Regions from separate parts of the Nonomuraea sp. bgisy101 genome, predicted to be linked through region 3. Evidence: riboswitches for the same ligand, from Rfam matches in the RefSeq annotation. Region 3 holds a riboswitch; each other region holds the start of a gene.

Region 1 (3,269 bases), on a different contig from region 3:
GCGAGCGCAGCACGTCGAGGACCGAGCCCCTGGCGCCGGGGTCGAGGCGGCGCATGGCGACGGTGGTCAGCTCGGTGCCGGAGGCGACCAGCGCCTGGTCGAGCACCTCGAGGGAGGGCGCGCCTCCGGTGCCCATGATGAGCCTGGAGGAGAACTTCTCTCCGGCGATGATCAGCTCATCCACCCTGCACCGCCGTGAGGATCTCGATCCTGTCGCGGTCGGCCAGCGCCGTGGTCGCCCACGTACCCCTGGTGACCACCTCGTCGTTGACCGCCACGGCCACGCCCGTGGTCTGGGACGTCAGCCGCTGGACGGCCTGGGCCACGGTGGTGCCGTCGGGCACGTCGTGCGCGGCCCCGTTGATCGTCACGTGCATCAGATACTTCCTTGTCCGGCTGTCTGGAACCGCTGCGGCGAGCACAGGGCGGCCAGGTCGCCCTCCTCGCCCTGGAGGAGCGCGGTGGTGAGAGGGGACAGCAGCACGCCGCCCCTGTGGTGTCCGGTGGCCAGGGTGAGGCCGGGGCCGTACGGGCCGATGAGCGGCAGGTTGTCGGGGGTGCACGGCCGCAGGCCCGCCTCGATGTCGGCCACCTGCAGCTCGGTGACGCCGGGGACCAGTTCCCTCGCGTCGCGCAGCAGCTCGTACAGGCCGCCGGCCGTCACCCGGGTGTCGAAGCCGAGCTCTTCCTGGGTGGCGCCGACGACCAGCTCGCCGTCACCGCGCGGCACCAGGTAGACGGGCGAGCCGTGGACCATGCCGCGCACGCATCTGCCCAGCAGAGGGGAGGGCGAGCGCAGGCGCATGATCTGGCCCTTGACAGGGCGCACGGGCAGGCCGGCCAGGCCGCCGCTCCACGCGCCCGCCGCCAGCACGACCCGGTCGCCGAGCACGACGTCGCCGGCGCCCGTCTTCTCGTCAGGGGCCAGCCGTACGCCCACCACGGCCGTGCCGTCGCGGACCAGCTCTGTCACGCGCCGCCGTTCCACAGGGACGCCGGACCGCTCCAGGGCGGCCAGCAGGGCCGCGGTGACGCGCCTGGGGTCCACCCACGCGTCGCCCTCGGCGAGCACGCCACCTCTGACCGACGGCGCCAGCATCGGCTCCAGGCGGCGGCACTCGCGCCCCGTCAGCCGCCGCACCGGCAGCCCGAGCTTGTCCATGAACGCCGCCAGCTCCTCGAGCGCCGCCATGTCGTCGGCGCCGAAGGCGAGGTCCATGGTGCCCTGCGTGCGGTAGTCGAGGGCGAGCCCGCTGTCGGCCTCCAGCTCGGCGGCGAAGGCGGGCCAGCGTTCGAGGGCCGCCAGCCCCAGCCTGAGCAGCGGCTCCTCGGTGTAGGACACCTCGCTGACCGGGGCCAGCATGCCGGCGGCCGCGTGAGAGGCGCCCGAGGCCGGGGCCGGGTCGATCACCGTGACCCGGGCGCCCGAGCGGGCCAGACGCCAGGCGACGGACAGGCCCACCACGCCGCCGCCCACGATCAGATCCATCTCGCTCCCTTCGCCGGCATGATCCGGATCAGGTGTCTTGCGGTCGAAGGCCCTTCGAAGCCTTCCTCTCAGCCCGGTACGGCCGGACTCCCGCGCGTCTTCTCCGAACAAGCCTACTCATGGCCCGGACCCTGGTCGCCGGCGGTGGATTGGTTAAGGTCATGAGCGTGAATCATGTCGTGGTTGTGGGCGCGGGACTGGCAGGCATACGCAGCGTCGAGGCCCTCAGGTCTCGCGGATTCAGCGGCAGGATCACGCTGATCGGGGAGGAGCGGCACCGGCCCTACGACCGTCCGCCCCTGTCGAAGGCCGTGCTGCTCGGCACCGCCGACTCCAGCTTCGTCGACTCCGATCTCGACGCCATGGACGTGGAGCACAGGCCGGGGGTGTCGGCCAAGGGGCTGCGCGACGGCGTGGTGGAGACGACCGAGGGCGAGATCTCCTACGACGGCCTGGTCATCGCCACGGGAGCCGAGCCGATCAGGCTCCACGGCGAGGGCCGCCAGCACGTGCTGCGCACCCTCGACGACGCCCTGACCCTGCGCGCCCTGCTGGTCGAGAACGCCAAGGTCACGATCATCGGGGCGAGCTGGATCGGCGCCGAGGTGGCCACGGCCGCGCGCAGGGCGGGCTGCGAGATCACGGTCCTGGAGGCGGGTCCCACGCCGCTCTCGCACGTGGTCGGCCGCGAGGTGGGCGCCGACACCATCCCCTGGTACGAGGGGATGGACCTACGGCTCGACACCATGGTCGCCTCCGTCGACGAGGGAGGGGTGTCGCTGGTCAACGGCGGTTTCGTCGAGGCCGACGTGGTGGTGGCGGGCATCGGCGTCCGCCCGGCGGTCGAGTGGCTCGCGGGCTCCGACATCGACCTGCACAACGGGGTCGTCACCGACGAGCACCTGAGGACCTCCCTGCCGAACGTCGTCGCCGTCGGCGACTGCGCCGCGTGGTGGTCGCGCCGCTTCCACACCAGACTGCGGGTGGAGCACTGGGACACCGCGCTCAACGCCCCCGAGGTCGCCGTGGCGACGCTGCTGGGCGACGACGCCGTGTACGATCCGGTCCCGTACTTCTGGTCGGAGCAGTTCGGCCACATGGTGCAGTACGCGGGCCACCACGCGGGCGCGCGCCTGCTGCGCCGTGGCGATCCCACGGCGGCCAAGTGGTCGGTCTGCTGGTTGACAGACGAAGACAGGCTCGCGGGGGTGCTGACGGTCAACAAGCCCCGCGACCTCGTCCAGGGCCGGAGGATCATCGAGTCAGGGCAGCGCATGGACCCCCTCAGACTGGAAGATCCCGAGGTCGCGATACGTGACTGTGTAGTTTGAAGATGGATGCGATGTGGTAGTGGTGGATTCGTGACGCTTTCTGTTGCGCAGATAGACCGGGAAACGGACCAGCTCGTGGGTGAGTGGCTGACGCTCCCCGAAGTGGCCGACCGCCTCGACCTCACGATCGGGCGGGCCAAGCAGCTCCTGAAGGACCACAAGCTCCTCGGCGTACGGCGGGGCTCCGGCGGCCCTCAGGTCCCAGCGGTGTTCCTCGACGGCAAGGACGTGGTGAAGGGCCTGTCCGGCACGCTCATGCTCCTGCTGGACGCGGGTTACGACGACGTCGAGGCGATGCGCTGGCTGTTCACTCCCGACGAGTCCCTGCCCGGCTCGCCCATCGACGCGATCAAGGCCGGTCGCCACACCGAGGTCAAGCGGCGTGCCCAGGCGCTCGGTTTCTGAGGCCAGGCTCTACCTCTGCACCGACGGCAGGAGGGAGCGCGGCG
Region 2 (3,269 bases), on a different contig from region 3:
CGAGAGCTTGTAGGTCTTGGCCACGATGTTGCCGAACTCGTAGTGCCGGGGGAGGGGCTCCTTCGTCTGAAGGTTGATCGCGGGCTCTAGGCCAGTGGTGAGAGCAGTGGGCAACGCCGCGCGGATCGCGTCGGCTTGCTCCTTAAGACGTCGCCTCCCTTCTTTAGTCCTGTAGCGGTCGATGAGCTCGGTTACGCCCTGATTCAGGCTGAGCGCGACGCTCTGCATGTCTTGGGCGAACAGGTACACCACGTACATGCCGTGTCGGGCAGTATCAGTCTCGTCGGGGTCGAAGACGGAGATCCAAGGGACGTTTGCAGCGGCCCCTTTGCCGCCGCTGCCCTCTGCGGTGTAGCCCGGTGGCACCCACTGAAGGATTGTCTTGCCGGCTTGCCTGAGGAGTTGTTGTGCTTCTCCGGTCATACGGAGCGAGCGGTCGTAGGTCTCGCCGATGCGACCGATGAGCCAACGCAGTTCCACCACGTGAACTCCCTGTAGTCGGGGGATGACGGCAACTGTAGATCGTCGGACCGACAAAGTTGATCGCATTGGACGGGGGCATCTGGGACGCGTTCGGGCGCCGTCATGTAATGCACGAACCGCAGGTCAAAGGCTGAGTCGGTTTGAGCGTCGCCGGTTCCAGTCAGCCTGGCCGCCATATCCAGGTAGTCAGCCACCTTGGGATATTCGGTTCGGAGCCGTTGTTCGTCCTCCAGGAGCGCGGTGAGTTCATCCCATCGTTGGGCCGTCATGGTCAGCTCAGCCATGTGCCCAAGCTTCTCGCACCACGCCCGCCCATGCCATGCGTTCTGGCAGGGCCTTTGCGAGACGCGAGGCAGGAAGCTGTCCCCGCTGTCCCCGCTGTCCCCGACCGGGTGTTGACCAGGGAAAACATACGAACAAGAGCGGGGACACTGTCGGGACGTGCTGTCCCCGCTGTCCCCTTTCAGGCGGAACACCTGAGAGAGGCGCTTCGCGCGTCGAACAGCGCTTCGCGCATGGGCTGAAACACTGGGGGGGCACGGCGAGACGCCCCCAGTGTTTCAGCCCATGATCCGCGCGGAGCGCGGCTAGCGAGACGAGCGAAGCGCCGTTCTTCCGGCCTGATGGCCTCGACATCCTCCGCCGGGCCTTACTGCAAAAGACCTGCTCAGGTGCACTGTTGTACAGCCAGAAAGTACAGCTACCGCCACGGATGTAGCTGTACTTCTGCGGACGTTGACGGACTATCCCAGCAAGGTGGATCTAGGCACCCCAGGGTGGCCGAACGCGCGCCTATGGGGCATCATGGGGGCCGCGAGCTGGGCATCCCCAGCTCTGAATATCAACTGAACGCGGGAGCTTGGGGCAACCAGGCTGAGAGGGCAACTACCGCTGTTGCCGACCGCATGAACCTGTCCGGGTAATGCCGGCGTAGGGAGCGTGTGATGACGCACGTCGTCGATCCGAAGCATGCCGAAGTACCGCTGACCCTCGACGAGGCCCCGCCGAGAACGCTGGGCGTCCTCGACCAGGGCGCCTTCTGGGCCAACCTCGGGGTCAGCCTCCTCGGCTTCTCCTTCGCCCTCTTCCTCATCAATCCGCTGCTCGACGACAACCCGCTGACCATGACCGCCGCGGTCACCGCCACCGTCGTCGGCAGCCTCGTCGGAACCGCCATGGTCGGTCTGGCCGCCATCCCCGGCGTCCAGACGGGGAAACCGGCGATGGTGCTGCTCAGAGGCCTGTTCGGGGCCAGGCTGTCCTACGTCCCGACCGTGCTCAACATCATCCAGATGCTCGGATGGGGCGCGTTCGAGCTGTGGGTCATCTCCATGGGCGCCCAGGCGATCTTCGGTGACGCCGTGCCGTACGCGGTCTGGGTGGTCGTCGCGGGTGCGATCACCACGGGACTGACGATCTACCCGCTCGGCGCGATCAGGCTGATCAGGCGGGTCGTCACGGTCGGGGTGATCATCTCGACCGTCTGGTTCGCGGTGACGCTCCTGCAGAGCGCCCCCGTGCAGACCGGCGGCAGCTGGGACGCCTTCGCTCCCGCCGTCGACTTCGTCATCGCGCTGTCGGTCTCCTGGGTGCCGCTGGCCGCCGACTTCGCCAGGCACTCGCGCAGCAGCTCGGCCGCCTTCACCGGTGTGGTGAGCGGCTACACGATCGCGCAGGTCGCGTGCCTGGCCATCGGCGTCTACGCGGTCGCGATCGCCGGGCACGACGCCGTGCTCAACGACCCGACCGCGGTCTTCGGCCCGTTCGTCGCCGCACCCCTGGGCGCGCTGTTCTTCGGCGTCCTGGTGCTGCGCGAGACCGACCAGTCGTTCGCGAACGTCTACTCCGTGGCCATGTCGCTGCAGAACCTCATGCCCCGCGTCGACCGGCGCCTGTTCTCGGTGGCGATCGGCGTGCTGACCATCGGCGTGGCGCTCCTCGTCGACGTCAACTCCTACAGCGCCTTCCTCAGCATCATCGGCGCCGTGTTCGTGCCGATGCTCGGCGTGCTCGTGGTCGACTACTTCGTGCTCGGCACCGCCAGGACCTGGGACACCAGCGAGAACGCCCCTTCCCGCTGGCTCATGATCATCCCGTGGGCGCTCGGGTTCTGCGCGTGGTGGCTGCTGGCAGCGCCGTCCACGATCCCGTGGTGGGCGGCGATCTGGGACGGCGCCCGCGCGGCGCTCGGCTTCACCCGCCAGCCGTGGATGAGCGCGGCCGTGGGAGCCTTCCTGGTCGCGGGCCTGGTCACCCTGGCCATCGGCCGGGTACGGCGGCGCTAGCCCTCGACGCGCAGCAGGCGTTCGAGCGCGGTGGCGCCTCCGGGGTAGCCGTCGCGATCGGCGACCCGGTGGCAGGGCACGATCACGCACACCGGGTTGCCGTTGAGCGCGCTGCCCACCGCGTGGAGCGCCTGCGGCCGTCCGATGCGGGCCGCCAGCTCGCGCGTGGTGGTGCCGGTGCCGTACGGCACGGCCATCGTCATCTGCAGGAGGGTACGCGCGAACGGTGTGGCCAGCTGTAGGTCGACGGGGGCGGTGAAGGCGCGCAGGCGCCTGGAGAAGTAGGCGTCGAGCTCGCGCCGCACCGGGTCGAGGCGGCGCGGGTCGGGGCCCACGAGGCCGCCGACCGCCCGAGAGACCCGCTCGAAGACCGCGTGCTCGTCGTCGAAGCTGCAGGCGACGACGCCCTTGCCCGTCACCGCGAGCACGAGCGTCCCCACCGCGCCGTCGTAGGTTCCGATGGCGACATCCGGCGGTCGCTCGGCGCGGTAGGTGGGTGAG
Region 3 (3,269 bases):
TTGACGTCGTCCTTGTCGGGCAGGCCGAGGTGCTCCTTCGGGGTGACATAGCAGAGCATCGCCGTGCCGTACCAGCCGATCATGGCCGCGCCGATGCCCGAGGTGATGTGGTCGTAGCCGGGCGCGATGTCGGTGACCAGGGGACCGAGGGTGTAGAAGGGGGCGTCGTCGCAGAGCTCGCGCTGCAGCTCCACGTTCTCCTTGATCTTGTGCATCGGTACGTGGCCCGGACCTTCGATCATGACCTGCACGTCGTGCGCGTGAGCGATCTTGGTGAGCTCGCCCAGCGTGCGCAGCTCGGCGAACTGCGCCTCGTCGTTGGCGTCGGCGATCGAGCCCGGCCGCAGCCCGTCGCCCAGTGAGAAGGCGACGTCGTAGGAGGCGAGGATGTCGCACATCTCCTCGAAGTGCTCGTACAGGAAGCTCTCGCGGTGGTGTGCCAGGCACCATGCCGCCATGATCGAGCCGCCGCGGGAGACGATGCCCGTCTTGCGGCCGACGGTGAGCGGCACGTACGCCAGCCGCACCCCCGCGTGGACGGTGACGTAGTCGACGCCCTGCTCGCACTGCTCGATGAGCGTGTCGCGGTAGACCTCCCACGACAGGTGCGCGGCGACCCCGTTGACCTTCTCCAGGGCCTGGTAGAGGGGGACGGTGCCGATCGGGACGGGCGAGTTGCGGATGATCCACTCGCGGGTGGTGTGGATGTCGCGGCCCGTCGACAGGTCCATGACGGTGTCGGCGCCCCAGCGGATGGCCCAGGTCATCTTCTCCACCTCCTCCTCGACGGAGGAGGTGATGGCGGAGTTGCCGATGTTGGCATTGATCTTGACGAGGAAGTTCCTGCCGATGATCATCGGCTCGCTCTCGGGGTGGTTGACGTTGGCGGGGATGATCGCCCTGCCCGCGGCCACCTCCGCGCGGACGAATTCGGGGTCCACGCCCTCCCTGACGGCGACGAACTCCATCTCCCTGGTCACCACGCCCCTGCGGGCGTAGGCGAGCTGGGTGACGGGCGCGCCCGCGGCCCTGAGGGGGTCGCGGCGCTCGCCGGCGAACAGGTTCGCGCCCGCCCGCTTCCAGGCCGCCTGGTCGCGGTAGCCGTCGTCGATGGGCTTGACGTGGCGGCCGCCGTACCTGGCGACGTCGCCGCGGTCGAGGATCCACTGTTCGCGAAGGGGGCGCAGGCCGCGGGTGACGTCGGTCTCCACGCTGGGGTCGGTGTAGGGGCCGGAGGTGTCGTAGACGGTGAAGGATCCGCCGTCGCTCAGCTCGATCCGGCGTGCCGGGACCCTGAGATCGCCCTGGTAGATCTTGGAAAAACGCGCGCCACTCATCGCGCAAACTCCCTTCGCCGGCATTACCCGGAGCAGGTTCTGGCGGTCGGCGGCTGTAGCCGTCCTCTCAGCCCGGTCACACCGGGCTCCCGCGTTGGTCGGCGCAACCGTAACCCGATCACCGGGGGGCCGCGCAACCCCCGGCTTCTTCGGATGCCCGAAATGCCGCGGCGGTCCGCGAGCGGATCCATCGGGCCACGGCGCGGCAGCGTGCGCTGGTCGGCGACGCAGTAGGGTCGCAAGCGTGAGCGAAACTTCCGCCCCTTCGTCAGCGGAGGACCGGATCTGGACGGTTCCTAACCTGCTGAGCTTCCTGCGTCTCCTCGGTGTGCCCGTGTTCCTTTGGCTGGTTCTCGGACCCAAGGCGGACGGCTGGGCGATCGGGCTGCTCATGGTGGCGGGGTTCACCGACTGGCTCGACGGCAAGATCGCCCGCGCCTGGAACCAGACCAGCAGGCTGGGCCGCCTCATCGACCCGGCCGCCGACAAGCTCTATGTCTTCGCCACCCTCCTCGGCCTGGTGCTCAGGGAGGTGATCCCGTGGTGGCTGGTCGCGATCATCCTGGCACGGGAAATCTTCGTCGGATGTTTCTTCCCCGTGCTCCGCAAATACGGCTACAAGGCACTGCCTGTGCATTTTCTTGGCAAAGCGGCCATGGCCAATCTGATGTACGCCTTCCCGCTGCTCTTCCTGGCCTCGCACACCGGCTCCTGGTATGCCGATATTGCGAGGATTATCGGATGGGCGTTCGCCATTTGGGGAACGGGTCTGTACTGGTGGGCAGGCGTGTTGTATGTGGTACAGGTGCGCCAGCTCGTCACCGCTGCCAAGGGGGAGCTGCGCGAACCCGGGCAAACTGCGACGAAGGAGTGATCGGGTGAAGGCGGTCGTCATGGCAGGCGGGGAGGGCACGAGGTTGCGGCCGATGACCGCGAACCAGCCCAAACCCCTGCTTCCTGTGGTCAACCGCCCGATCATGGAACACGTGCTCCGGTTGCTGCGGAAACACGGCCTGACCGAGACCGTGGTCACGGTCCAGTTCCTTGCCGCGCTGGTGCGCAGCTACTTCGGCGACGGCGACGAACTGGGCATGCGCCTGCACTACGCCACGGAAGACCTTCCCCTCGGTACGGCGGGCAGCGTCAAGAACGCCGCCGACAAACTCCGCGACGACCGCTTCCTCGTCATTTCCGGCGACGCTCTGACCGATATCGATTTATCGGACATGATCCGGTTTCATCGGGAGAATTCGGCCCTCGTCACTATCGGTCTGACGCGCGTCCCCAACCCGCTCGAGTTCGGGATCATCATCGTCGACGATCAGGGCAGGGTGCAGCGTTTCCTCGAAAAGCCCACCTGGGGCCAGGTCTTCTCCGACACGGTGAACACCGGCATCTACGTCATGGAGCCCGAAGTCCTCGACGACGTCCCCGCGGGAGAGGCCGTCGACTGGTCCTCTGACGTCTTCCCCCGCCTGCTCGAACGCGGCGCGCCCATCTACGGCTACGTCTCCGACTGCTACTGGGAGGACGTCGGCACCCACGAGAGCTACCTGAAGGCCCAGGCGGACGCGCTGTCAGGGCGGGTCAAGCTCGACGTCGGCGGCTTCGAGATGTCGCCGGGCGTCTGGGTGGGCGAGGGCGCCGAGGTGGACCCCGAGGCCGTGCTCAAGGGCCCGCTGCTCATCGGCGACTACGTCAAGATCGAGGCGGGCGCCGAGCTGCGCGAGTACACCGTGCTCGGCAGCAACGCCGTCGTGCGCGAGGGCGCCTTCCTGCACCGCGCCGTGGTCCACGACAACGTCTACATCGGTCCGGGCGCCCACCTGCGCGGCTGCGTCATCGGCAAGAACACCGACCTGATGACCGGCGCCCGCATCGAGGAGAACGCCGTCGTCGGTGACGAGTGCGTCATCGAGGCCGAGGCGTACG

The links. A riboswitch is a leader RNA that binds a small molecule or an ion and turns the genes downstream of it on or off. The one in region 3 is predicted to bind thiamine pyrophosphate.
Region 1: linked by a shared signal. The riboswitch ahead of thiO (glycine oxidase ThiO) and the one ahead of thiC (phosphomethylpyrimidine synthase ThiC) in region 3 are both predicted to bind thiamine pyrophosphate.
Region 2: linked by a shared signal. The riboswitch ahead of AC3EO4_RS21260 (purine-cytosine permease family protein) and the one ahead of thiC (phosphomethylpyrimidine synthase ThiC) in region 3 are both predicted to bind thiamine pyrophosphate.

What each region holds. Positions count from the first base shown of each region.
Region 1 is NZ_JBYITD010000001.1:354,982-358,250, forward strand. It holds gene AC3EO4_RS01680 (thiazole synthase) at 1-184, opposite strand, end outside; gene thiS (sulfur carrier protein ThiS) at 177-377, opposite strand; gene thiO (glycine oxidase ThiO) at 377-1,489, opposite strand; TPP riboswitch at 1,478-1,593, opposite strand; gene AC3EO4_RS01695 (NAD(P)/FAD-dependent oxidoreductase) at 1,651-2,820, shown strand; gene AC3EO4_RS01700 (Rv2175c family DNA-binding protein) at 2,851-3,225, shown strand; gene thiE (thiamine phosphate synthase) at 3,203-3,269, shown strand, end outside.
Region 2 is NZ_JBYITD010000010.1:289,344-292,612, reverse strand. It holds gene AC3EO4_RS21265 (MrcB family domain-containing protein) at 1-483, opposite strand, end outside; TPP riboswitch at 1,325-1,437, shown strand; gene AC3EO4_RS21260 (purine-cytosine permease family protein) at 1,428-2,768, shown strand; gene AC3EO4_RS21255 (methylated-DNA--[protein]-cysteine S-methyltransferase) at 2,765-3,269, opposite strand, start outside.
Region 3 is NZ_JBYITD010000005.1:163,959-167,227, forward strand. It holds gene thiC (phosphomethylpyrimidine synthase ThiC) at 1-1,337, opposite strand, end outside; TPP riboswitch at 1,330-1,440, opposite strand; gene clsA (cardiolipin synthase ClsA) at 1,582-2,211, shown strand; gene AC3EO4_RS11450 (sugar phosphate nucleotidyltransferase) at 2,216-3,269, shown strand, end outside.